Regions from separate parts of the Pseudomonas sp. KH_046_2 genome, predicted to be linked through region 1. Evidence: predicted binding sites of a transcription regulator. Region 1 holds the regulator's gene; each other region holds the start of a gene.
What was found. The regulator FliA, encoded in region 1, starts transcription of late flagellar genes. The targets are predictions, from matches to a motif close to CTAAAGTTTNNNNNNNNNNNGCCGNTAA.

Region 1 (12,630 bases):
TCGAGGACGCCATCGCGGGCAAGCCCGCTCCCACAGGATTGGAGGTGTTCACAGATCTTGTAACCACAATCAAACCTTGTGGGAGCGGGCTTGCCCGCGAAGGGGATCTCAGGCCAATCGCAAAACTCAGTTCTTGTGAAGCTTGCTCATCAACTCCGCCTCAGCCTGGGTCAAGCCGCAAGACTGGGTCAGTTCGTTGACGCTGGCGCCCATCCCGACCAGTCGCGCCGCCTGGGCGAACGACAGGCTTGAGGGGTCGCGTTGTTCCAGTTGAGCGAGTTTGTCCGGCAACGGCGCAACGATCGCCCGCAGTTCATACAGGTCTTCGCCCATGCGCACATTGCCGTTCTGGTAGTCGTCGACATGCTTGGCCAGGTCCTTGATGCGCTGATCGCGCAGCGCATCTCCCTTGGCCTGTTGTGCAGCGATCTGCTTTTGACCGCGTATGTACGCCAGGAACATTGCCAGCGTGCCTGCCCAGAACAGGAACAGGACAATGACCGCCACCTCGAGAATCAATCAGATACTCTCCAGTTCCGACCATTCTTCTTCGCTCATCATCTTGTCGAGCTCGACCAGGATGAGCAATTCGTTGTTTTTGTTGCATACGCCTTGAATGAACTTGGCGGACTCTTCGTTACCCACGTTCGGCGCGGTTTCGATTTCCGACTGACGCAGGTAAACCACTTCGGCCACGCTGTCGACCATGATCCCGACCACCTGCTTGTCGGCTTCGATAATGACGATACGGGTGTTGTCGCTGATCTCGGCATTCATCAGGCCGAAGCGCTGGCGGGTGTCGATCACGGTGACGACGTTGCCGCGCAGGTTGATGATGCCCAGCACGTAGCTCGGGGCACCCGGGACCGGGGCGATTTCGGTGTAGCGCAGGACTTCCTGGACGCGCATCACGTTGATGCCGTAGGTCTCGTTGTCCAGCTTGAAGGTGACCCATTGCAGGATCGGATCTTCGGAACCCTTTGCCGCCGTTGCCTTGTCATTCATACCCTGCCCCCTCAAGAAACCGCCCTGGCGGTGTGTGTTCTGTGCAACATCATCAGAGTGACGTCGCCTGTTTTGTTTATTTGACTGATGTCGGTTTGTGGCCCGGCTTGCTGCCGGACATGTGCCGGGCTCCGCCGCTGGCGATCAACTCGGCCAGTGAGGCGACATCGAGCAAGGCGCACATGTGTTCAATCACCGTGCCGGCGAGCCATGGCCGCTGACCTCGGTGACTTCTCCATTTGATTTCATTCGGGTCCAGGCGCAACGAGCGGCTGACCTGATGCACCGCCAGCCCCCACTCGTAGCCCTGCACCGAGATCACGTATTGCAGGCCCTGCTTGAAATCGTCGCGGTAACGGTCGGGCATGACCCAACGCGCGGTATCGAGCACTTTGAGGTTGCCGGCCTGGCTCGGCAGGATGCCCAGGAACCACTCCGGCTGGCCGAACAACGGCGTCAATTCGTGACCGGCCAGGGAGTAGATCGACCCCAGGCACACCAGCGGCACTGCCAGGGTCAAGCCGGCGACATCGAACAGCAGGCATTCGAAGGGTTCGGCAGCCCAGGACGGACGACCATCGGTTTCCACCGGTGGCGGCGTATTGCTCGGCGGCAGATGCACTTCGACGACTGGCGGCACCAGCGCCGCAGGCTCCTCAATGACTGGAGCCACCAGGGTTTGCAACAGCGACGCAAGGGTCGATACCGGCGCCAGAACGGGTTCCGGGGCTTCGACCACGGCTACGGGAGTCTTTGCCAAAGGCGCGACAGCCGGAGCGGCAGCCACTGCGGTTTTCTGTGCATCCAGGGCCTGCTCTTCGAGCACCGCGGCCTGGAACTCGTCCAGCACGGCTTGCTCTTCGATGACATTCACCGCTTCGACAACCTCGACCAACGCCTCGATCTCCGGCGTCATCTCTTCGGTTGCGTCTTGCAGCAGGTTGTCCAGGTACGACTGCAACGCCAGTTGCGGCCGCGATGTCGTCTTCATCGGCCGATTCATTGGCACACCTGCGCGGGCGCTACGGGAATTGGGTTCATGTCACGCTACCTGCGTAACAAGTTGCGCCGCCAGCATATGCTTGAGCAACGCGCGGTAAGCGAGAACGCCACGGCTCTTGCCGTCGAATTGCGAAGGCGTCAGACCGGCGCGGCTGGCATCGCGCAGACGCGTGTCCACCGGGATGTAGCCCTGCCAGATTTCCTCGGGGTATTTGTCGCGCAACACGCGCAAGGTTCCGAGGGACGCCTGGGTGCGTCGGTCAAACAGGGTCGGCACGATGGTGAAGGGCAACGCCTGTTTGCGCGAACGGTTGATCATCGCCAGGGTGTTGACCATGCGCTCCAGGCCCTTGACCGCCAGGTGTTCGGTCTGCACCGGGATCACCAGTTGCTGGCTCGCCGCCAAGGCATTGACCATCAGTACGCCGAGCAATGGCGGGCTGTCGATCACGGCGTAATCGAAGTCCTGCCACAGTTGCGCCAGGCTCTTGGCAATCACCAGGCCCAAACCACTCTGCCCGGGCGACTGGCGCTCAAGGGTGGCCAGCGCGGTGCTGGACGGCAACAGGGAAATGCGTTCGTCACTGGTCGACAGCAGCAGTTGACCCGGCAGGCCTTGCGGCACGCTGCCCTTGTGCAGGAACAGGTCGTAGCTGCTGTGCTCCAGGGCGTCGGGGTCGTAGCCGAAGTAGCTGGTCATGGAGCCGTGGGGGTCGAGATCGACCACGACCACGCGCTTGCCCGCCTCCGCCAGTAAACCGGCTAAAGCGATGGAGGAAGTGGTTTTACCGACACCACCCTTTTGATTGGCGACTGCCCAGACTCTCATTCGGATTGTTCCTCCCGGCCGAATGGATCGACCGAGAAATAGCTCAACGTGTTAATGCCGGTGCCGGAGAATTGACGGCGCTCTCTCGTACCGGCGACTTGACCGGGGTCGGTGCAGTTTGTGTGCCAGCACGCTTCAACGCGGCATCCGGTTGCGCATGGGCGGTTCCGGTGCCGGTCAGGCTGCGGCGAACATCGAGGTTGCGCGACACCACCAGCACCACGCGACGGTTGCGCGCGCGGCCTTCAGCGGTGGCGTTGTTGGCCACCGGCTGAAACTCGCCGTAGCCCACCGAAGCCAGGCGACCGGGGTTCACCCCTTGCATCGCCAGCATGCGCACGATGCTGGCCGAGCGCGCCGAGGACAGCTCCCAGTTGGTCGGGTACTGCGCGGTGCGGATCGGTTGATCGTCGGTGAAACCTTCGACATGGATCGGGTTGTCGAACGGTTTCAGGATCGCCGCGACCTTGTCGATGATGTTGAACGCGATGTCGCTGGGCATAGCATCGCCGCTGCCGAACAACAGGCTGGAATTGAGCTCGATCTCGACCCACAACTCATTGCCGCGCACGGTCATCTGGTTGGAGCTGATCAGGTCACCAAACGCCGCGCTGATGTCGTCGGCGATGCTCTTGAGCGGATCGCTGGCGCCGGAGACGCCGGCATCGACCTGGTCACTGTCCTTGACCAGTGGCTTGGCCGGGGTCACGGTCTTCGGCCGCTCGTCACCGATGGGGATCGGCTTGAGCGAACGATCGGAATCGGTAAAGACCCCGATCAGCGCTTCGGAAATGACCTTGTACTTTCCTTCGTTGATCGAAGAGATGGAGTACATCACCACGAAAAAGGCGAACAGCAAGGTGATGAAGTCGGCGTAGGAAACCAGCCAACGTTCATGGTTTACATGTTCTTCCTGATGTCGACGACGAGCCATAGTCCATTACCCCCCATCAATCCATGAAGCCCTGAAGCTTCAACTCAATGGAGCGTGGGTTTTCACCTTCGGCGATCGACAGGAGCCCTTCCAGCAACATTTCGCGATAACGCGACTGGCGCAACGCAATGGATTTGAGTTTGGCGGCGATCGGCAGCAGCACCAGGTTGGCACTGGCCACACCGTAGATAGTGGCGACGAACGCCACGGCAATACCGCTGCCCAGCTGCGATGGATCAGCGAGGTTGCCCATGACATGAATCAGGCCCATGACCGCACCGATGATGCCGATGGTCGGCGCGTAACCACCCATGCTTTCGAAGACTTTGGCCGCTTCGATGTCGCGGCTTTCCTGGGTGTAGAAGTCCACTTCCAGAATGCTGCGGATCGCTTCCGGCTCGGCGCCATCCACCAGCAGTTGCAGGCCTTTGCGCGCGTAGTTGTCGGGCTCGGCGTCGGCGACGCCTTCAAGGCCCAGCAGGCCTTCCTTGCGGGCGGTCAGGCTCCAGTTCACCACGCGGTCGATGCCACCGGCCAGGTCGACACGGGGCGGGAACAGGATCCAGGCGAGGATCTGCATGGCGCGCTTGAAGGCGCTCATCGGCGATTGCAGGAGCGCGGCGCCAATGGTGCCGCCGAGCACGATCAGCGCGGCCGGGCCGTTGGCCAGGGCGCCGAGATGACCGCCTTCAAGGTAGTTGCCGCCGATGATCGCGACAAAGGCCATGATGATGCCAATCAGGCTTAGAACATCCATCAGATACAGGCCTCGACCAGGTGCTTGCCAATGTCGTCCAGGCTGTACACCGCGTCGGCGAGTTCGGCTTTGACGATGGCCATCGGCATGCCGTAGATCACGCAACTGGCTTCGTCTTGCGCCCAGATCGAACTGCCGCCCTGCTTGAGCAGGCGCGCGCCTTCGCGACCGTCGGCGCCCATGCCGGTCAACACCACCGCCAGAACTTTGTCACCGAAGGTCTTGGCTGCCGAACCGAAGGTGATGTCCACGCACGGCTTGTAATTGAGACGTTCGTCACCCGGGAGGATTTTCACCGCGCCGCGGCCGTCGATCATCATCTGCTTGCCACCCGGCGCCAGCAGCGCCAGGCCTGGACGCAGGATGTCGCCATCCTCGGCTTCCTTGACGCTGATGCGGCAGAGCTTGTCCAGGCGCTCGGCGAAGGCCTTGGTGAAGGCGGCCGGCATGTGTTGGACGAGCACGATCGGGGCCGGGAAGTTGGCCGGCAATTGGGTCAACACCCGCTGCAGGGCAACCGGGCCGCCGGTAGACGTACCGATGGCCACCAGTTTGTAGGCTTTGCGCTTCGGCGCAGGCGAGGACGCAGTAGCCGCATGCGTACGCGCAGGGATCGGTGTCGGTGCCGGACGTACGGGCGTGCTGCTGCCGTAACTGCCGATGCTCGCAGGCGCAGGCGTCGGGGCTGGTGCAGCAACAGGTGCCGGAGCGTTGTAGGCACTGATTCGACGATTGCTGCGCGAGATGCTGAGGATCTTCTCGCACAGCAGTTGCTTGACCTTCTCGGGGTTGCGCGAGATGTCTTCGAAATTCTTCGGCAGGAAGTCCACCGCGCCGGCATCCAGCGCATCGAGGGTGACCCGGGCGCCTTCGTGGGTCAGCGAGGAGAACATCAAGACCGGGGTCGGGCAGCGCTGCATGATGTGCCGCACGGCGGTGATGCCGTCCATCATCGGCATCTCGTAGTCCATGGTGATCACGTCGGGCTTGAGGGCCAGCGCCTGATCAATCGCCTCTTTGCCGTTGGTCGCCGTACCGACGACCTGGATATTGGAATCCGCTGAAAGAATTTCCGAGACGCGGCGGCGGAAAAACCCCGAATCGTCCACCACCAGGACTTTGACTGCCATAAACACTCCATTAGATGGAGCGAGGCCAGGCGCCCCGCTCCACCAGAATCAAATACGCCGTGTGGCGTAACGCTTGAGCATGCTCGGAACATCGAGAATCAGCGCGATGCGGCCGTCACCGGTGATGGTGGCGCCGGACATGCCCGGCGTTCCCTGGAGCATTTTGCCCAATGGCTTGATGACTACTTCTTCCTGGCCCACCAGCTGATCGACGACAAAGCCGATCCGCTGCGTGCCCACCGAAAGGATCACCACATGGCCCTCGCGTTGCTCTTCGTGAGCGGCGGAGCGGACCAGCCAGCGTTTGAGATAGAACAATGGCAGCGCCTTGTCCCGCACGATCACCACTTCCTGGCCGTCCACGACGTTGGTGGTCGACAGGTCGAGGTGGAAGATCTCGTTGACGTTCACCAGCGGGAACGCGAACGCCTGGTTGCCGAGCATGACCATCAGCGTCGGCATGATCGCCAGGGTCAGCGGCACCTTGATGACGATCTTCGAACCCTGGCCCTTGGCCGAGTAGATGTTGATCGAGCCGTTGAGCTGGGAAATCTTGGTTTTCACCACGTCCATGCCCACACCGCGACCCGATACGTCGGAGATCTCGGTCTTGGTCGAGAAACCCGGGGCGAAGATCAGGTTGTAGCATTCGGTGTCGCTCAGGCGATCGGCGGCATCCTTGTCCATCACACCGCGTTTTACCGCGATGGAACGCAGGACGTTCGGATCCATGCCTTTGCCGTCATCGGAGATCGACAGCAGGATGTGATCGCCTTCCTGCTCGGCCGCCAGGATCACCTTGCCGCCACGGGACTTGCCCGAGGCTTCGCGTTCTTCCGGTGACTCGATGCCGTGGTCGACCGCGTTGCGCACCAAGTGGACCAGCGGGTCGGCCAGGGCCTCGACGAGGTTCTTGTCGAGGTCGGTTTCTTCGCCGACCAGTTCCAGATTGATCTCTTTCTTGAGCTGGCGGGCCAGGTCGCGAACCAGGCGCGGGAAGCGCCCGAAGACTTTCTTGATCGGCTGCATCCGGGTCTTCATGACCGCGGTCTGCAGGTCGGCGGTGACCACGTCGAGGTTCGACACGGCCTTGGACATGGCTTCGTCGCCGCTGTTGAGTCCCAGGCGGACCAGGCGGTTACGCACCAGCACCAACTCGCCGACCATGTTCATGATCTCGTCGAGACGCGCGGTATCGACACGCACGGTAGTCTCGGCTTCGCTCGCCGGTTTTTCCGCAGGAGGCGCGGCCGGGGCGCGGGCAGCAGCCGGTGCAGCGGCGGCTGCCGGGGCCGGCGCTTCGGCTTTTGGCTCCGGTGCCCTGGCTACAGGTTTCGGCGCCGCAGCCTTGGCTGCCGGTGCTGCAACGGAAGCGTTCGAACCGTTGGCCACCGTCGCGGTGCCGACTTCGCTGAATTTGCCTTTGCCGTGCAATTCGTCGAGCAGCGCTTCGAACTCGTGATCGGAAATCAGATCGCTGCCGGCCGCCACCGCGCTTGGTGCCGCGGGTGCAGGCACCGAAGCAATGGCCGACTCCAGCGCCTCGACAGCAAAGTTACCCTTGCCGTGCAGCTGGTCGAGCAGTGCTTCGAATTCGTCGTCAGTAATATCGGAACTGTCGCCGGCCGCTTTCGGCGCTTCTGGCGCAGCCGGTGCCGGGACCACTGCATCGACGGCGAACTGGCCTTTACCGTGCAGTTGATCGAGCAACGACTCGAACTCGGCATCGGTGATTTCATCGCTGCCAGCGGCATGGCTGGCGGGCGCTGGAGCAGCCGCCGGAGCCTCGGCCTGGGCCTTGACGGCGTTCAGCGAGTCCAGCAATTGTTCGAATTCATTGTCGGTGATATCGCCCGATTCGGCTTCAGCAACAGGCGTTTCGAGCACGGCGGCGACAGGTGCAGCAGCCACCTCATCAGCCGATTGCGGCTCGGCCAGACGGGCCAGCGCCGCGAGCAGTTGCGGTGTCGCGGCCGTGATCGGGCTGCGTTCGCGGACTTCGCTGAACATGCTGTTCACCGCGTCCAGTGCTTCGAGAACCACGTCCATCAGTTCCGAGTCGACGCGACGTTCACCCTTGCGCAGGATGTCGAACACGTTCTCGGCGATGTGGCAGCACTCCACCAGCTCGTTGAGCTGGAGGAAGCCGGCGCCCCCTTTTACAGTGTGAAAACCGCGAAAAATTGCATTGAGCAGATCCGCGTCATCCGGACGGCTTTCCAGCTCGACCAGTTGCTCGGACAGTTGCTCTAGAATCTCGCCGGCCTCAACCAGGAAATCCTGAAGGATCTCTTCATCGGCGCCGAAGCTCATTAAGGGGGTGCTCCTACAGGTCTAAAAACCCAAAAAACCTAAAATTCTAAAACTCTAAAATCCCAGGCTGGATAACAAATCGTCCACATCGTCCTGACCGGACACAACGTCTTCTCTTTTATCGGCATGAATCTGCGGACCTTCACCCTGAGAGAGATGTTTTTGTGGATCTTTTTCAGCAAGCATCGCTTCACGGTCATGTTCGATGCCCGCAAAGCGGTCCACCTGACTGGCCATCAGCACGAGCTTGAGCAGGTTGCTTTCAACTTCGGTGACCAACTGGGTCACACGCTTGATCACCTGGCCTGTGAGGTCCTGGTAATCCTGGGCGAGCAGGATGTCGTTGAGGTTGCCCGACACCGCGCGATTGTCCGTGCCGCTGCGCGTCAGGAACCCGTCGACCCGCCGGGCCAGTTCACGAAACTCTTCGGCGCCGACTTCGCGACGCATGAAACGCCCCCAGTCCGCGCTCAACACCTTGGCTTCATCGGCCAGGCCATTGACCAGCGGCGTGGCACTTTCCACCAGATCCATGGTGCGGTTGGCCGCCGCCTCGGTCAGCTTGACCACATACCCCAGGCGCTCGGTGGCGTCGGTGATCTGCGACACTTCTTCGGCTTGCGGCATGTGCGGGTCAATCTGGAAATTGACGATCGCGCTATGCAGTTCGCGAGTGAGCTTGCCCACTTCCTGATACAGGCCGCGGTCACGGGTCTGGTTGAGCTCATGGATCAATTGCACCGCGTCGCCGAACTTGCCTTTTTCAAGGCTCTCGACCAATTCGACGGCGTGTTTTTTCAGGGTCGATTCAAAATCGCCCAATGAAGTTTCGTTATTGCCCATAGCTCCCCCGTGGCGCACTCATCAACCGATGCGTTCGAAAATCTTCTCGATTTTTTCTTTCAACGCCTGGGCCGTGAAGGGCTTGACCACATAGCCGTTAACGCCGGCCTGGGCCGCTTCGATGATCTGCTCGCGCTTGGCCTCAGCGGTCACCATCAGCACCGGCAGGTGCTTGAGCTTTTCATCGGCACGCACGTGGCGCAGCAGATCGATACCGGTCATGCCAGGCATGTTCCAGTCCGTTACCAGAAAGTCGATGCTTCCGCTGTTGAGCACCGGAATGGCGGTAGTGCCATCGTCGGCCTCGACGGTGTTGGTGAACCCAAGGTCACGCAGCAGGTTCTTGATGATCCGCCGCATCGTTGAGAAGTCATCAACGATGAGGATTTTCATGTTCTTGTCCAATTCGACCTCCAAGCAGTCTTAAACGCGCCCAGCACCTGGACGCGCCATTTCAATCAATCCGGCAATGCACTCAATGACTGTCTGGAGCACAACAGATCGCGACCGGCGCAGTTCAACACCACACCAGCCTCGTTCGCAGTGTCCCCCACACTGCCTTCAGCGCGCTCGCCACTCCCCCAAACGCCCCCGCAAACGGGCCGCGCACTGGCTGTGTAACTGGCTGACCCGCGATTCGCTGACCCCCAGGACCTCACCGATTTCCTTGAGGTTCAACTCTTCGTCGTAGTACAGCGCCAACACCAGTCGCTCACGCTCCGGCAAATTGGCAATCGCGTCCGCCAGCGCAGCCTGGAAGCGTTCATCTTCCAGATCGCGTGACGGCTCGAGATGAGCACTCGCGCCATCCTCATGCAGCCCTTCGTGTTCGCCGTCCTGCAACAGATCGTCGAAACTGAATAACCGGCTGCCCAGGGTGTCGTTCAAAATCCCGTAGTAATCGTCGAGACTCAATTGGAGTTCGGCCGCAACTTCGTGATCTTTAGCGTCACGGCCGGTTTTAGCTTCAATCGAGCGAATGGCATCGCTGACCATGCGCGTATTGCGGTGGACCGAACGTGGCGCCCAGTCCCCCTTGCGCACTTCATCGAGCATGGCGCCGCGGATTCGTATGCCCGCGTACGTCTCGAAACTGGCGCCTTTGCTGGCGTCATATTTGGTCGACACTTCAAGCAGGCCGATCATCCCGGCCTGGATCAGGTCTTCGACCTGGACACTGGCCGGCAAGCGCGCCAGCAAGTGGTAAGCAATGCGTTTAACCAGCGGCGCGTAACGCTCGATCAGCTCGTACTGCGCATCGCGTGCCGACTTCTTGTAGAGGTTGTAGCCGCTGGCTGTCATAGAACAGGTCCTGCTGTCTGCTGCACGAGCCGCTCGACGAAAAACTCCAGGTGCCCGCGCGGGTTGGCAGGCAGCGGCCAGGTATCGACTTTCTGCGCGATGGCCTTGAACGCCAGCGAGCACTTGGAACGCGGGAAGGCCTCGTAGACGGCGCGCTGCTTCTGCACGGCCTTGCGCACGCTTTCGTCGTAGGGCACCGCGCCGACGTATTGTAGGGCGACGTCGAGGAAGCGATCCGTGACTTTGGTCAACTTGGCGAACAGGTTGCGCCCTTCCTGCGGACTCTGGGCCATGTTGGCCAGGACGCGGAAACGGTTCATGCCGTAGTCGCGGTTGAGCAACTTGATCAAGGCGTAGGCGTCAGTAATCGAGGTCGGTTCGTCGCACACCACCAGTAGTACTTCCTGGGCGGCGCGAACGAAACTGACGACCGACTCACCAATGCCCGCAGCGGTGTCGATCACCAATACGTCGAGGTTGTCGCCGATATCACTGAAGGCCTGGATCAGGCCGGCGTGTTGCGCGGGGCTCAGATGCACCATGCTCTGAGTGCCGGATGCGGCCGGAACGATACGGATGCCGCCGGGTCCCTGCAGCAATACATCGCGCAGTTCGCAGCGGCCTTCGATCACGTCGGCCAGGGTACGTTTGGGTGTCAGGCCCAGCAGAACGTCGACGTTCGCCAGTCCAAGGTCGGCGTCCAACAGCATGACGCGCCGGCCAAGCTCGGCCAAAGCCAGGGACAAGTTCACTGACACATTAGTTTTCCCGACGCCACCTTTGCCGCCGGTCACCGCGATCACCTGTACGGGATGCATGCTGCCCATGTTATTTCTTTACCTTGTCTTGCATAGACGGAGGCCACATTACTGGCTGCGCGTTCACAAACGGAACAATGCATGGCAGACCATCGATGTAGGTACAAAAACTGTTCATTATTACCTCAGCCAACCTGCTTGGTCGGGCTGTGGTAGATGTCAGCGAACATGTCAGCCATGGCTTCTTCGCTGGGTTCTTCCTGCATTTGCACGCTCACGGCGCGGCTGACCAACTGGTGACGACGCGGCAGATGCAAATCATCCGGGATCCGCGGGCCATCGGTCAGGTAAGCCACCGGCAGTTCATGACTGATGGCAAGGCTCAACACCTCGCCCAGACTTGCCGTTTCATCCAGTTTAGTCAGGATGCAGCCTGCGAGCCCACAACGCTTGTAACTGTGATAAGCGGCCGTTAGAACCTGTTTCTGGCTGGTGGTTGCCAGGACCAGATAATTTTTCGAGCGGATGCCACGTCCGGCCAGGCTTTCGAGCTGCATGCGCAGGGCCGGATCGCTGGCCTGCAGGCCGGCGGTATCGATCAGCACCACGCGTTTGCGCAGCAGTGGCTCCAAGGCCTGCACCAGGGACTGGCCCGGATCGACGTGGGTCACCGACACATTGAGAATGCGCCCCAGGGTCTTGAGCTGCTCCTGGGCACCGATGCGAAAGCTGTCCATGCTCACCAGCGCAATGTTCTGCGCGCCGTACTTGAGCACGTAACGGGCAGCCAACTTGGCCAGGGTTGTGGTCTTGCCCATGCCGGCAGGGCCGACCATAGCGATCACACCGCCCTCTTCCAGCGGCTCGACTTCCGGGGTAACGATCATGCGCGCCAGGTGCGCCAGCAACATGCGCCAGGCCTGACGGGGCTCTTCGATTTCTGTGATCATCGCCAGCAGGTCGCGCGACAACGGGCCAGACAGGCCGATGCGCTGCAGGCGACGCCAGAGGTTGGCCTGGTCCGGACGGCTGCCTTGCAGCTGATTCCAGGCCAGGGAGCCAAGTTGTACTTCCATGAGTTCGCGCAGGCTGTTGAGCTCGAAACGCATCGAGTCGAACGCGCGCGGGTCCACGCCACCGGACGCTGGGGCAGCGGCCGCCACGGGGCGACGGGGTTCGGCGTAAGTCGGCTCGATCAGCGGCTCGGCGGCGGTCAACGGCAAGCCGGCGAACAACTGGCGATTGGTTGCATTGTCGCTCTCGCCATCGCCACGCAGGCTCAATTCGGCCTGGGCGGTGACGATCCGCGACTGAGTCTTGCGCAGCTCGTCTTCGAGTTCCATGTTCGGAACGCGCGGAGCCAGCGCCGACAGCTTGTAATCCAGGGCAGCTGTAAGCTCGACACCCCCGGCGATCCGGCGGTTGCCAATGATGGCGGCATCAGCGCCCAGCTCGTCGCGAACCAGCTTCATGGCCTGACGCATATCGGCGGCGAAAAAACGCTTAACTTGCATAAACCACTACCTCAGCCGTTGGGCCCTACTGTCGCAACGATGGTCACTTGCTTGTTGTCAGGGATTTCCTGGTAAGCCAACACGTGCAAACCCGGGACTGCGAGCCGGCCAAATCGCGAGAGCATCGCGCGAACCGGACCGGCCACCAGCAGAATCACCGGCTGACCTTGCATCTCCTGGCGCTGCGCCGCGTCGATCAACGAACGTTGCAGCTTCTCAGCCATGCTTGGCTCCAGCAGAACG
Region 2 (5,752 bases), 880 kb from region 1:
CCTCACGCCTGACTGCTTCAACGTTATAAAAAATGCCCCGCAGTGAAAGCTGTGGGGCATTTTTTTGTCTGCAGGAAATTGAGACGTTCCGGAAGTTGCCTGCCCCTGAAGTCAGTGCTAGGTTTAGCCCACCGCCCGTGTAGCTCAGCCGGTAGAGCAGCGCACTCGTAACGCGAAGGTCGCAGGTTCGATTCCTGTCTCGGGCACCAGCAAGACTTGTTTTCAGATGATCCCGAATGGTTCTGAAGGCCAGACAAACCGCGCTTTATACGGTTTTTTGCGTCAGAGAGATCCTTGATGATCCAGATCCATCTTCCATTCCCCAGATCAACGAGAACGCCATGACAATAAAAGAATTGACCCAAGAAGCCAGACACGAAGAAGCACTGAAAAAGTACGTGCTGGATGTGCCGGATCTGATGGAAGAGATCAAGGACCTGAGTGCCGATGATCAGAAGGACCAGATTCAGTGGGCGTTCGAGGATGAAGCCGAAGCCCAGGGCTTGCAGCCGTGGGAGTTGAGCCTCAAGTACACCTCGACTCCGGAAGAGTACGAGACAGAACGCCTGAAGCTGCATAAAGAAGCTGCCGAGGTGTTGGGCGTCGAGTGGGAAGAGTACTGCGAGATGAACTATCTGGTGGTCTGACAAAAACGCCAGCCTTGATGAGGCTGGCGTTTTTTGTACGGCGAGGCGCGATCAGAGACTCAGGCGCATCGACAGATCGACCGCCTTCACATCCTTGGTCATCGCACCGATCGAAATGTAATCCACCCCGGTCTGTGCAATCGGCAGCAACGTGCTTTCGTTGATCCCGCCGCTGGCCTCCAGCTTGGCCTTGCCGGCGTTCAGGCGCACGGCTTCGCGCATGTCGTCCAGGCTCAGTTCGTCGAGCATGATGATGTCGGCACCGGCCGCGAGCGCTTCTTTCAGTTCATCCAGGCTTTCCACTTCAATCTCGACCGGTTTGCCCGGGGCGATCTTGTGCGCGGCGGCGATGGCCTGCGCGATGCCGCCGCTGGCGGCGATGTGGTTTTCCTTGATCAGGAAGGCGTCATACAGGCCGATGCGGTGGTTATGGCAGCCGCCGCAGGTCACGGCGTACTTTTGCGCCAGGCGCAGCCCCGGCAGTGTTTTGCGGGTGTCGAGCAACTTGACCTGAGTCTCGGCCACGAAGTCCGCCAGGTATTGCGCGCGGGTCGCCACGCCGGAGAGCAATTGCAGGAAGTTCAGGGCGCTGCGTTCGCCGGTCAGCAGCGAGCGTGCCGGGCCTTCGAGGTGGAACAACACCTGATTGGGCGTCACCCGTTCACCGTCGGCAACCTGCCAGTGCACCGCCACCCGTGGGTCCAGTTGCCGAAACACGTTATCCACCCAGGCGGTACCGCTGATGACGGCTGCGTCGCGGGTAATGATGGTGGCTTTGGCCAGGCGCTCGGCCGGGATCAACTGCGCGGTGATGTCGCCGCTGCCGATGTCTTCACGCAACGCACGGCGCACGTTGGCTTCGATTTCGGCGGTCAGATCGGCGAGACGTAGATTCGGCATAACGGACTCCACAAACAAAGTGGCTCGATTATAGTGCCATGGCACGGGCCAACCCAAGGCATCAGAGCGTTACGTTGGCGCTGGCGCCTGCATTTGGTCGAATCCCTGCCGTTGTCGCGTTGGTCATCGTTGCCGAACAAACGCCTGTTTGAGATCGGCAACCTCCAGCGCCTCAAACACGGCAAGGGATCGCGCCCCGGGGGATTATCGCGGCATACTGTGCCAATACAGTCGACGTTGAAGGAATCGGTATGCAGTTGGACCCCGCGAGCGGTTGGATTCAGGGTGTGCATGTCTGCCCCTCACCCAACTTCAATGCGCGCCCCACAGGCGAAATTTCCCTGCTGGTGATCCACAACATCAGCCTGCCGCCGGCGCAGTTCGCCACCGGCAAGGTGCAGGAATTTTTCCAGAATCGTCTGGATGTCACCGAACACCCCTATTTTGAAGGGATCGCGGATTTGCGGGTGTCTGCGCACTTTCTGATCGAACGTGACGGTACCGTCACCCAATTTGTTTCATGTCTTGAGCGTGCGTGGCATGCGGGTGTCTCGTGCTTCGAGGGGCGGGAAACCTGTAACGATTTTTCCGTGGGCATCGAGCTCGAAGGCACGGATGATCTGCCGTTCACCGACGCGCAATACAGCGCGTTGACAGCCCTGACCCGCCAGTTGCAACAGGCGTTCACGGCAATCACCACAGAGCGTATCTGCGGGCACAGCGACATTGCACCGGGGCGCAAAACCGATCCAGGGCCGGCGTTCGACTGGGCACGCTATCGTGCCGCCCTGGCACAAGAGGAAGGACGATGAGTTTTCTGGTGTTGCTGTTGGCGGTGTGGATCGAGAAGTTCTCGGCCCTGCGCCATCGAGTTCAGCGTGACAATGGCTGGACACACGAGCTGAACAAGCTTGAAGCCAGCCCGCGACTTTCAAACCGGCCATGGCTGGTGCTGGCGGTACTGGTCTTGTTGCCGGTGGCGTTGCTGGGTTTGCTGCTGGTGGTCATTGAGCCCGTGGCCTACGGGTTGCTGGCGTTGCCGATCCATTTGCTGGTGGTGATCTACAGCCTGGGGCGCGGTGATCTGCTGGGCGATCTCGGGCCGTTCCGCGATGCCTGGCGTCGGGAAGACCTGCAAGCGGCGGCTCATGTCGCCCAGCGCGACCTGGATATCTGCGCAGACAATGGCGAGCAATTGCTGGAGCAGGTCGAAGGGCATTTGCTGTGGGAGGCCTACCATAGCTTTTTCGCGGTGATTTTCTGGTACTTCCTGTTGGGTCCGGTCGCGGCGCTGAGTTATCGGTTGCTGGCGCTGGCCGAAGAACACGGGAAAAACCCCGCAGTGGTCGAGCGCGCCGGGCAACTGCGTCACGCCTTCGACTGGTTGCCGGTGCGTCTGCTGGCGGCGAGCCTGGCGTTGGTCGGCAATTTTGTCGCGGTCAGTCGGGTCATGCTGCATGAGCTGCTGAACTGGAACATCAGCGCCGCGCAACTGATCGTGAACGTCGGGCTGGTGGCCGGTGAAATTCCGGCGCCAGTGACCGGCGCAGAAGGTATCAACAATCTGGACCGCATCTGGGCGCTGCTGCTGCGTGCGGCGGTGCTCTGGTATGCCGGGTTTGCGTTGTGGACGGTCCTGCATTAACGCTGCATTCAAAGCAAGCTCCTTAGCCACAGGGCGATCACTAGTCCGAAGTGCTTCGCCCTGTCGTTAACCTTAAGTTACAAAACCTCCTGCCGATTTAAGTTATACAGAGATAGCGCCGAATAGTGGCTATCTGCCGTCCGTCTGCGCCTGCCAATAAAAAAAATAAGAAATTGAAGGGAGACATCCAGTGAAGAGCTTGCTCTATCCCGCTGTCGCACTGATGAACCGCCTGAGCTTCGGCATGAAGTTCAGCCTGATCAGCGTACTGTTCCTGGTGCCGATGCTGGTGACCAACTTCTATCTGGTGCGTGACTCCTACCGCGAATTCCAGGGCACGCGCATCGAACTGCAAAGTCTCGACCTGTTGGGCAGCAGCCTGACGTTGCGGCGCGATCTGGAAACCCTGAACAACCTGGTGCAGATCAATGTCAGCCTCGGCCAATCCGGCAAGGCCGGCAATGTCGAATCGAAGATCAGCGCCCTCGAGCAGAATATTCTGACTCGCCTGCAAGGGCTGACGGCGATGACCAGCGACCCGGAGCAGGTCGCGGTGTTTGATGGCAAACGCGATGAAATGATCGCCGCGTTCAAGGCCCAGCAAACGGAAAACTCCCTGCAAAGCAAAAGTGCCTTGATCGGCAAGCTGGTGGGCAGCGCGCAGATTTTCAGCCAGCTCATCACCAGCCAGTCCGGCCTCAGTCGCGACAACCAGAGCGACATGCGCCAGTTGAGCGAGCTCGTCACCCTCGTCACGCCACGGGTCACCCAGATCCTGGGCGAAGGTCGGGCAATGGGGTCTTATTCGTTGGGGCAGGGGTTCATCAACTCGGCTTCGAGTACCCGTTTCGATGAATTGCTGGCGCAGATTGAAAAGCTCCAGGCCGAGTACGGCCTGAAGTTGCAGGATGCCCTGGGTTCCAGCAACGCCGCACGCGATAACCTGGCCGCTCAGGCCGATAGCAGCCGGGCATCCTTGAAGAAAGCCAGCGAGCTGTTCGAGGAACAAGTGGTCATGGCCGATACCCTCGACGCGCCGTGGCAGGTTTTTTACGATCAGGTCAGTGCCCTGATGGACCAGACCTACCAACTCAATGAAGCAACCCTGAAGTATCTGGGCCCGCAGTTGCAGCAACGCCTGGAGCAGAACCGCACGCACATGGTCCTGCAGGCCGTGGCGCTGTCAGTCGTGTTTGTGTTGATCTTTTATCTCTACGGCGCTTTCTATGCCTCGACCCGCACCACGCTCAAGCGCCTGGGGGCGGTGATGGACAAGGTGGCGGCCGGCGACATGACCGTGACCTTCAGCGCCCACAGCCGCGATGAGCTGGGGGAGTTGGGCGAGGTGTTCAACGGCACCGTGAAGAAAATCCATGACCTGATCGAGCGGGTTGGGCAGACCGTCAGCGAAGTCGAGCGTCAGGCCGGGCAAGTGGAAAGCGTTTCCGCGCAAAGCAACCAGGCCGTCGCCGGGCAGCGCACGCAGATCGAACAAGTGGCTACGGCCATGAACCAGATGTCGGCCACTTCCCAGGAAGTTGCGCGCAGTGCCGCCGCAGCGGTGAGCAGTGCCCACAGTGTCAACGATGAGACCATCAGTGGTCGCAGTCTGGTGGAGTCTCAGCAAGGCAGCATTGCTGCACTGGCCAGCGAGATCGATCAATCGGTACTGGTGATCAATCAACTGGCCAGCGACAGCCAGTCCATCAGCCGCGTGCTCGAAGTGATCAAGAGCATCGCCGAACAGACCAACCTGCTGGCGCTCAATGCCGCCATCGAGGCAGCGCGGGCCGGTGAGCAGGGCCGTGGTTTCGCCGTGGTCGCCGATGAAGTCCGGACCCTGGCCAAACGAACCCAGCAATCGACCGAAGAAATCGAGCAGATGATCGCCAGGCTCCATGGCGGTGTCGGCGCGGCGGTCAAGGCAATGGGCACCAGCCATGAAATGGCCAGCGGCACGGTCGGGCAGTCGGAGAAGGTCCAGCGGGCGCTGGAAAACATTCTGGGAGCGGTCGGCATGATCGTTGACCAGAACCAGCAGATTGCCGCCGCCGTGGAGCAGCAAACCGCCGTGGCCCACGACATCGACCAGAACATCGTCGAGATCAATCGCGCCGGCGAGCGCACCGCTGAAGGTGCGCATCAGACCGAAGACGCCAGCCGGGCGTTGTCGGCCCAAGTCGTGGAGTTGAAGCAGTTGATCAGCGCATTTCGGGTTTGAAAGACGGCTCGGGAACCCTGTAGGAGCGAGCCTGCTCGCGAAAGCGGTTTTTCAGTCACATTGTTGTTGAATGTGCCGCCGTCTTCGCGGGCAAGTCCGCTCCCACCGTTGGCGGGTGCTGGCAGTCATGACCAGTTAAACAACTCGCAGGCATTGGCCGTACTGGCCGCGGCCAATTGCTCGGGGCTGATCGCCATGATGTCGGCCAGTGCCGCACAGATCGCCGGCAGGTGTGCCGGGCTGTTGCGCTGGCCAGGGAACATGGCGGGCGCCATGTCCGGCGAGTCGGTTTCCAGCACCATAGAATCCAGCGGTAGCTCGGCGAGCACGCGGTGCATG
Region 3 (5,752 bases), 3.1 Mb from region 1:
AACGAAGCCATCCAGGTCGCCGGGAACATTCCGGCGGCCCGGGTCGGCAGTGTCGAAGTGCGCCCCGTTCGGCAGTTGAATCCTTAAGATGCCTGGGCTGCCGGTTCAGGCTCAGGTCGAGCGGGTCTATCGCGAAGAGTCGAGGCGCATTCTCGCGACCCTGATTCGCTTGCTGGGGGATTTCGACCTCGCCGAAGAGGCCTTGCACGAGGCGTTTTTCGTCGCGGTCGAACGCTGGCAGCGTTATGGCGTGCCGGACAATCCGCGGGCCTGGCTGGTGTCCACCGGGCGTTTCAAGGCCATCGATGCCTTGCGTCGGCGTGCGCGTTTTGCCGCGTCGCAGCCTTTGCTGATCGCACAGCTGGAGGAGCTTGAGCACACGCCGTGGAGTGATGAAGACGTGGAAGACGATCGCCTGCGGCTGATCTTCACTTGCTGCCACCCGGCCCTGGCGGCGGACGCGCAAGTGCCGCTGACGCTGCGGGAGGTCTGCGACCTGACCACGGAGGAAATCGCCCGGGCCTTTCTCTCGGCCCCGGCCACCATCGCCCAGCGCATCGTGCGCGCCAAGGCGAAGATCCGCGACGCGAAAATCCCTTATCAAGTGCCGACACTCGCTGAGTTGCCCGAGCGCCTGGACAGCGTATTGCGGGTGATTTACCTGGTGTTCAACGAGGGCTACTCGGCGTCCATCGGGGCCGAACTGATCCGCGAGGATTTGACCCGCGAAGCGATCCGTCTCGGCCGGTTGCTGGTGGAACTGCTGCCGGAGCCGGAGGTGATGGGCTTGCTGGCGTTGATGCTGCTGCACGAGTCGCGCCGCCCGGCCAGGACCTCGGCGAGCGGCGAGCTGATTGTGCTGGACGAACAGGACCGTTCGCTGTGGGACGCCGGGTTGATCAGCGAAGGCTGCACACTGGTCGAGCGGGCGCTGACCATGGGACGATTCGGACCCTATTGCCTGCAAGCGGCGATCGCGGCGGTGCACGCCGAAGCCCCGACGGCGGGGGAAACCGATTGGCCGCAGATTGTCGGTCTGTATGACGTCCTGCTGCGGGCGGTGCCGTCGCCGGTGATCGAGTTGAATCGTGCAGCGGCGATTTCGCAACGCGATGGACCACTGGCGGGGCTGACGCTAGTCGACGCCATTCTGGATCGGGGAGAACTGCTCGACTACCACCTGGCGCACTCGGCGCGGGCGGAGTTCTGTCGGCAACTGGGCCGGGTGCAAGAGGCGCGGGCGGCTTGGGAACGAGCGCTGGCGTTGACCCGGCAAGAGCCTGAGCGGCGGTTTATCGAAGAGCGGCTCAAGGCGTTGGATTGATGTGAAATTGGCTGGCCCCATCGCGGGCAAGCCCGCTCCCACAGGGGCAGTGGTGCACACAAGTTTTGTGGTTGCCACCATTTCCTGTGGGAGCGTGGCTTGCCCGCGATAAGGGCCGAAGGACCTTCACTCCAGCATCTTGCCCAGCAACCAGCTCCCCGCCGGCCCCGGCGGATTCAGCCGCGACCACAACGCATCCACCGACACCGTTTTCGGCCAGCCGCGCACCACCAGTTCCTGCAACGTGCCAGGCCCGAACCGCTCGACCAGCCAGCGGGGCAACGGCGCCCAGCCGAACCCGCCCTGGGCCATTTCCAGCAGCATCAGATAACTCGGCGCCGACCAGACGCGACCCTTCGCCCGACTTTCATAGGGATTGATGATGGTGGCCAAGCGCAACTCGCGGTGCTGCTGCAGTACGTCCCGGTCGACGTAGTCCAGCGTCGCCAACGGGTGTGTCGGGGACACGAACAAAGCGATTTCCGTGCGCTCGTCCACCGTCGAGCTGACCAGGTCCGGCGGGTAGCTGTCCTGCATTTCGGCGAAGGCAATCTGCGCCCGGCCGCTTTGCACCAGGGACATCAGGTCATCGCATTCGGCGATCAGGCACTCGAGCTCCAGGTCCGGGTAACGCTGCTCGAAGGCACTGAGGGCGGCTTCGAAGCGGTCCGACTGATAGGTATCGGACAGCGCTACCGTCAACTTCGCTTCCACCCCTTGAGACAGTTGGCTGGCGGCTATTTCCAGGCGACTGGTGGCGGCCAGGATCTCTTCGGCCCGTTGCAGCATGACGTGCCCGGCCGGGGTCAGGCCGGGCTTGCGGCTGCTGCGGTCGAACAGGGTCAGGTTCAGGTCGATTTCCAGACTGGCCACCGCCGCGCTGATGGTCGACTGACTGCGGCCCAACTTGCGCGCCGCGGCGGAAAACGAGCCTTGGGTCGCGGCTTCGACAAACGCCAGCAACACTTCGTGAGAGGCCATGAACTATCGCCTTGATCGATGGTTATTGGTTATTAAGTATCGGCGTGATGACAGATCATGGCAACCACACAGTCACTCAAGGGAGTTCGGCCATGAGCGCCAACAAGTCCATTACTGAACGTATTTTTCAAGCCATCGGTTTTGAGCTGCTGGCCATCCTGATCTGTACCCCGTTGCTGGCCTGGATCATGAAGAAACCGATGCTGGAAATGGGTATGGTCACCGTCCTCATCGCCGGCCTGGCCCTGGCCTGGAACGTGGTCTTCAACGGTATGTTCGAACGGCTGCTCAAGCGCTTCGCCATCGCACACAACGCCTGGGTTCGCGTGGTGCATGCGCTGTTGTTCGAAGGCGGACTGGTCGCCCTCGGCGTACCGCTGATCGCCTGGTGGCTGGATGTCAGCCTGTGGCAGGCGTTCCTGCTGGATATCGGCGTGCTGCTGTTTTTCCTGCCGTACACCTACGTCTACCACTGGGCATATGACGTGGTTCGGGAGCGGATGCTGGTGACTCGCGAGGTTTGCTAAGTATCGTTTTTGTGGCGAGGGAGCAAGCTCCCTCGCCACAGGGGTTAGCAGACGTTAATAATCCTGCTGCTTGCGAAACGCCCAGCGCCCGGCGATCACGGTAAAGGTCGCGACCAGCGCCACCAGGACCCAGAAACCCTGCGGATCATCGGCCAGCGGAATGCCGCCGACGTTCATGCCGAAGAAACCGGCGATGATGTTGATCGGCAGCGCCAGCACCGTCACCACGGTCAGGGTGAACAGCGTGCGGTTGGTCTGTTCGTTGATGTTGGCGGCGATCTCTTCCTGCAACAGCTTGATCCGCTCACCCAGCGCCGTGAGGTCGTTGATAATCAGCGCAAACTCCTCGGTGGATTTGCGTAACTCCTTCACGTCTTCCTTTTGCAGCCATTGCGGCGGCCGGTTGAGCAGGCGCAGCAATGAGCCTGGCTCCAGCGCCAGCAGCCGTTGCAAACGCACCAGCACCCGGCGATTGGCGCCCAGTTCGGCGCGGTTGGTCGACAGGCGTGAGGACAGCAATTCGTCTTCGATCTGATCCACGCTCTGGCTGGTCTTGCGCACGATCTGGGTCAGCACTTCACCCTGGTCGCGCAGCAGATGCACCAGCAACTCCAGCGGGGAACGAAAGCACTCCCGGGCCTTCACCGACGAGCGCAATTTGTCCACCGAGTGCAGCGGTTGCAGGCGGGCGCTGATGATCAATTGGCTGCGGGCGCACACCCACAGGGTCGAGACATCCGACGAGACCATGTTGCTGAGGTTGAACACCACATCGTTGACCACCGCCAGCAACGCGGAGTCGACATGCTCGATGCGCGTCGACCGCGAGCCTTCGTGCAGCGCTTCGAAAAATTCTTCGGGCAACTCCAGATGGCTCTTCATCCAGCGCTCGCACGCGGCGTGGGCGAGGTTCAGGTGCAACCAGAGGAATTGCTCGTCGCTTTGCGGTTGTTGCAGGTACTGCAAGGCCTCGGCGGAATTGATTTCCCGACCGGCCTCACCGGGGCGAAAGCTGAAACCGTAAAGCAGGCCGAACAGATCCGTGTCGCGATGGCTTTGATCGATGCTGTGGTTCATGAGGACTCGCAAGGGGAGGCGCCTGTCACGTGTTTTGCAGGTTCACTTGAGCGGCATCATCGCAAGCGGGGGTGACGTTTTTGTGACAGGAAAATAACGCAAACAATTGTTCTACCGGCGGTCGGGATTTTCTCAAGAACCGCTCTGGCTAGCCGATCACGCTTGGGTTGAGTTGCGCGCCGCCGGCTTCGGCCGGGACCGCAGACAGGGATGTCCGGACACTTTTCACGCCTTTACGGGCGTGCCTCATTCCTGTCATGAGTACCCTGCGATGCTTTTGCAAAAGTCCCTGAGAGCACAAATTCTCGCCCTGCTGAGCGGCAGTCTGCTGGCGATGCTGTTGATCGCCCTGGCGTGCTTTCACTTCCTGTCCAGCGGCGTGCAGAACTACGCCAATCTGATCGAAGGCCCGCTGCACACCTCGCAATTGATCGATGAAGCCAACCTGCAATTCAAGGTGCAGGTGCAGGAGTGGAAAAACGTCCTGCTGCGCGGCAAGCAACCGGCGGACCTGAGCAAGTACTGGGGGCAATTCGAGGCGCGTCAGCGCGATGTGCAAAACATCCTCGGCGAACTGGCCGCGCAGAAGGGTATCGAGCCGCCACTCAAGAGCCGCATCAATCGCTTGCGTGACGAGCATCGCCAGTTGGGCACGGCCTATCAGAAGGGCCGGGACGCGTTCGTGGCCGCCGGTGGTGACCCGGCGGCGGGCGACGCGGCGGTCAAGGGCGTGGACCGCGCGGCCAGCGATCAGATGAGTGAACTGGTCAGCGAGTTGCGCAAGCAGGGTGCCGAACAATCGACACTGATCAGTGCCAGTGCCGATCGCACGGTGTTGCTGGGGCTGGTCGTGATGCTGGTTTCGGGGGGGCTGATCGGCCTGCTGAGCCTGTGGCTGGTCAACCGCAACCTGGTCGAGCCGATCCGCAAACTGATCGAATACGTGGCGCAGCTCAGCCAGGGACGTATTGCCGAGCGCGTGGCCAGCACCCGTCAGGACGAGTTGGGCAAACTGGCGATGGCCGCCAACACCCTGCGCGATTTCCTTGCCGAAACCTTCAGCCGTTTGCAGCGCAGCGCGTCGGACCTGGACAGCGCCAGCGGTGAGTTGAACTCGATCGCCACCGTGATGGCCGGCGGTACCAACGAACAGTTCAACCGCACCGATCAGGTGGCCACGGCGATGAACGAAATGTCCGCTACGGCACAGGAAGTCGCCCGTCATGCCGCCGAAGCGGCGCGGGCCGCCGACGACGCCGACCAGTCCGCCCAACAGGGCGAAAAAGTCATGCAGGGCACCATCCATACGATCACCCAGATGCGCGGTGAAATCGCCAATACCGCCACGGTCATCCGCCAACTGGAAACCGACAGCGGGCGCATCGGCAAGGTCCTGGAAGTGATTCGCGGCATCGCCGAACAGACGAACCTGCTGGCACTCAACGCGGCCATCGAAGCGGCCCGTGCCGGTGAGGCCGGGCGCGGTTTCGCGGTGGTGGCCGATGAAGTGCGCAGCCTGGCCCAGCGCACGGCGGCGTCGATCATCGAAATCAACCAGATCATTCAGACCGTGCAGACCGGTGCAATCGAAGCGGCCCAGGCGATTGAAAGCGGTCAGTCGCGCAGCGAGCAAAGCGTGCAGCAAGTGACGGAGGCCGGCGCCATGCTCGAACGCATCACTCTGGCCGTGGAAGCCATCCGCGACATGAACCGCCAGATCGCCACTGCCGCCGAAGAGCAGACCTCGGTGGCCGAAGACATCTCGCGCAACCTCACCGAGATCACCAGCATCGCCAGCACCAACCTGGACAACGTGCAGCGCACTGAAGCGGCCAGCAACAAC

Region 2: AC3IX1_RS03985 (methyl-accepting chemotaxis protein) is a predicted target of FliA. The motif match lies at 3,264-3,291, and genes of this name have one in related genera.
Region 3: AC3IX1_RS22010 (methyl-accepting chemotaxis protein) is a predicted target of FliA. The motif match lies at 4,041-4,068, and genes of this name have one in related genera.

What each region holds. Positions count from the first base shown of each region.
Region 1 covers NZ_CM174480.1:1,757,091-1,769,720, reverse strand. Annotated here, with positions in the region: gene AC3IX1_RS08030 (DUF2802 domain-containing protein) at 127-519, opposite strand; gene AC3IX1_RS08025 (chemotaxis protein CheW) at 520-1,005, opposite strand; gene AC3IX1_RS08020 (CheW domain-containing protein) at 1,082-2,008, opposite strand; gene AC3IX1_RS08015 (ParA family protein) at 2,048-2,836, opposite strand; gene motD (flagellar motor protein MotD) at 2,880-3,770, opposite strand; gene AC3IX1_RS08005 (flagellar motor protein) at 3,787-4,527, opposite strand; gene AC3IX1_RS08000 (protein-glutamate methylesterase/protein-glutamine glutaminase) at 4,527-5,657, opposite strand; gene AC3IX1_RS07995 (chemotaxis protein CheA) at 5,706-7,970, opposite strand; gene AC3IX1_RS07990 (protein phosphatase CheZ) at 8,025-8,813, opposite strand; gene AC3IX1_RS07985 (chemotaxis response regulator CheY) at 8,835-9,206, opposite strand; gene fliA (RNA polymerase sigma factor FliA) at 9,375-10,115, opposite strand; gene fleN (flagellar synthesis regulator FleN) at 10,112-10,942, opposite strand; gene flhF (flagellar biosynthesis GTPase FlhF) at 11,059-12,387, opposite strand; gene flhA (flagellar biosynthesis protein FlhA) at 12,399-12,630, opposite strand, start outside.
Region 2 covers NZ_CM174480.1:881,395-887,146, forward strand. Annotated here, with positions in the region: tRNA gene AC3IX1_RS03960 (tRNA-Thr) at 134-209, shown strand; gene AC3IX1_RS03965 (DUF6388 family protein) at 342-647, shown strand; gene nadC (carboxylating nicotinate-nucleotide diphosphorylase) at 699-1,547, opposite strand; gene ampD (1,6-anhydro-N-acetylmuramyl-L-alanine amidase AmpD) at 1,799-2,359, shown strand; gene ampE (regulatory signaling modulator protein AmpE) at 2,356-3,192, shown strand; gene AC3IX1_RS03985 (methyl-accepting chemotaxis protein) at 3,383-5,413, shown strand; gene AC3IX1_RS03990 (TatD family hydrolase) at 5,539-5,752, opposite strand, start outside.
Region 3 covers NZ_CM174480.1:4,855,358-4,861,109, reverse strand. Annotated here, with positions in the region: gene AC3IX1_RS22035 (YciI family protein) at 1-87, shown strand, start outside; gene AC3IX1_RS22030 (RNA polymerase sigma factor) at 89-1,324, shown strand; gene AC3IX1_RS22025 (LysR family transcriptional regulator) at 1,451-2,305, opposite strand; gene AC3IX1_RS22020 (multidrug/biocide efflux PACE transporter) at 2,398-2,832, shown strand; gene AC3IX1_RS22015 (transporter) at 2,887-3,909, opposite strand; gene AC3IX1_RS22010 (methyl-accepting chemotaxis protein) at 4,181-5,752, shown strand, end outside.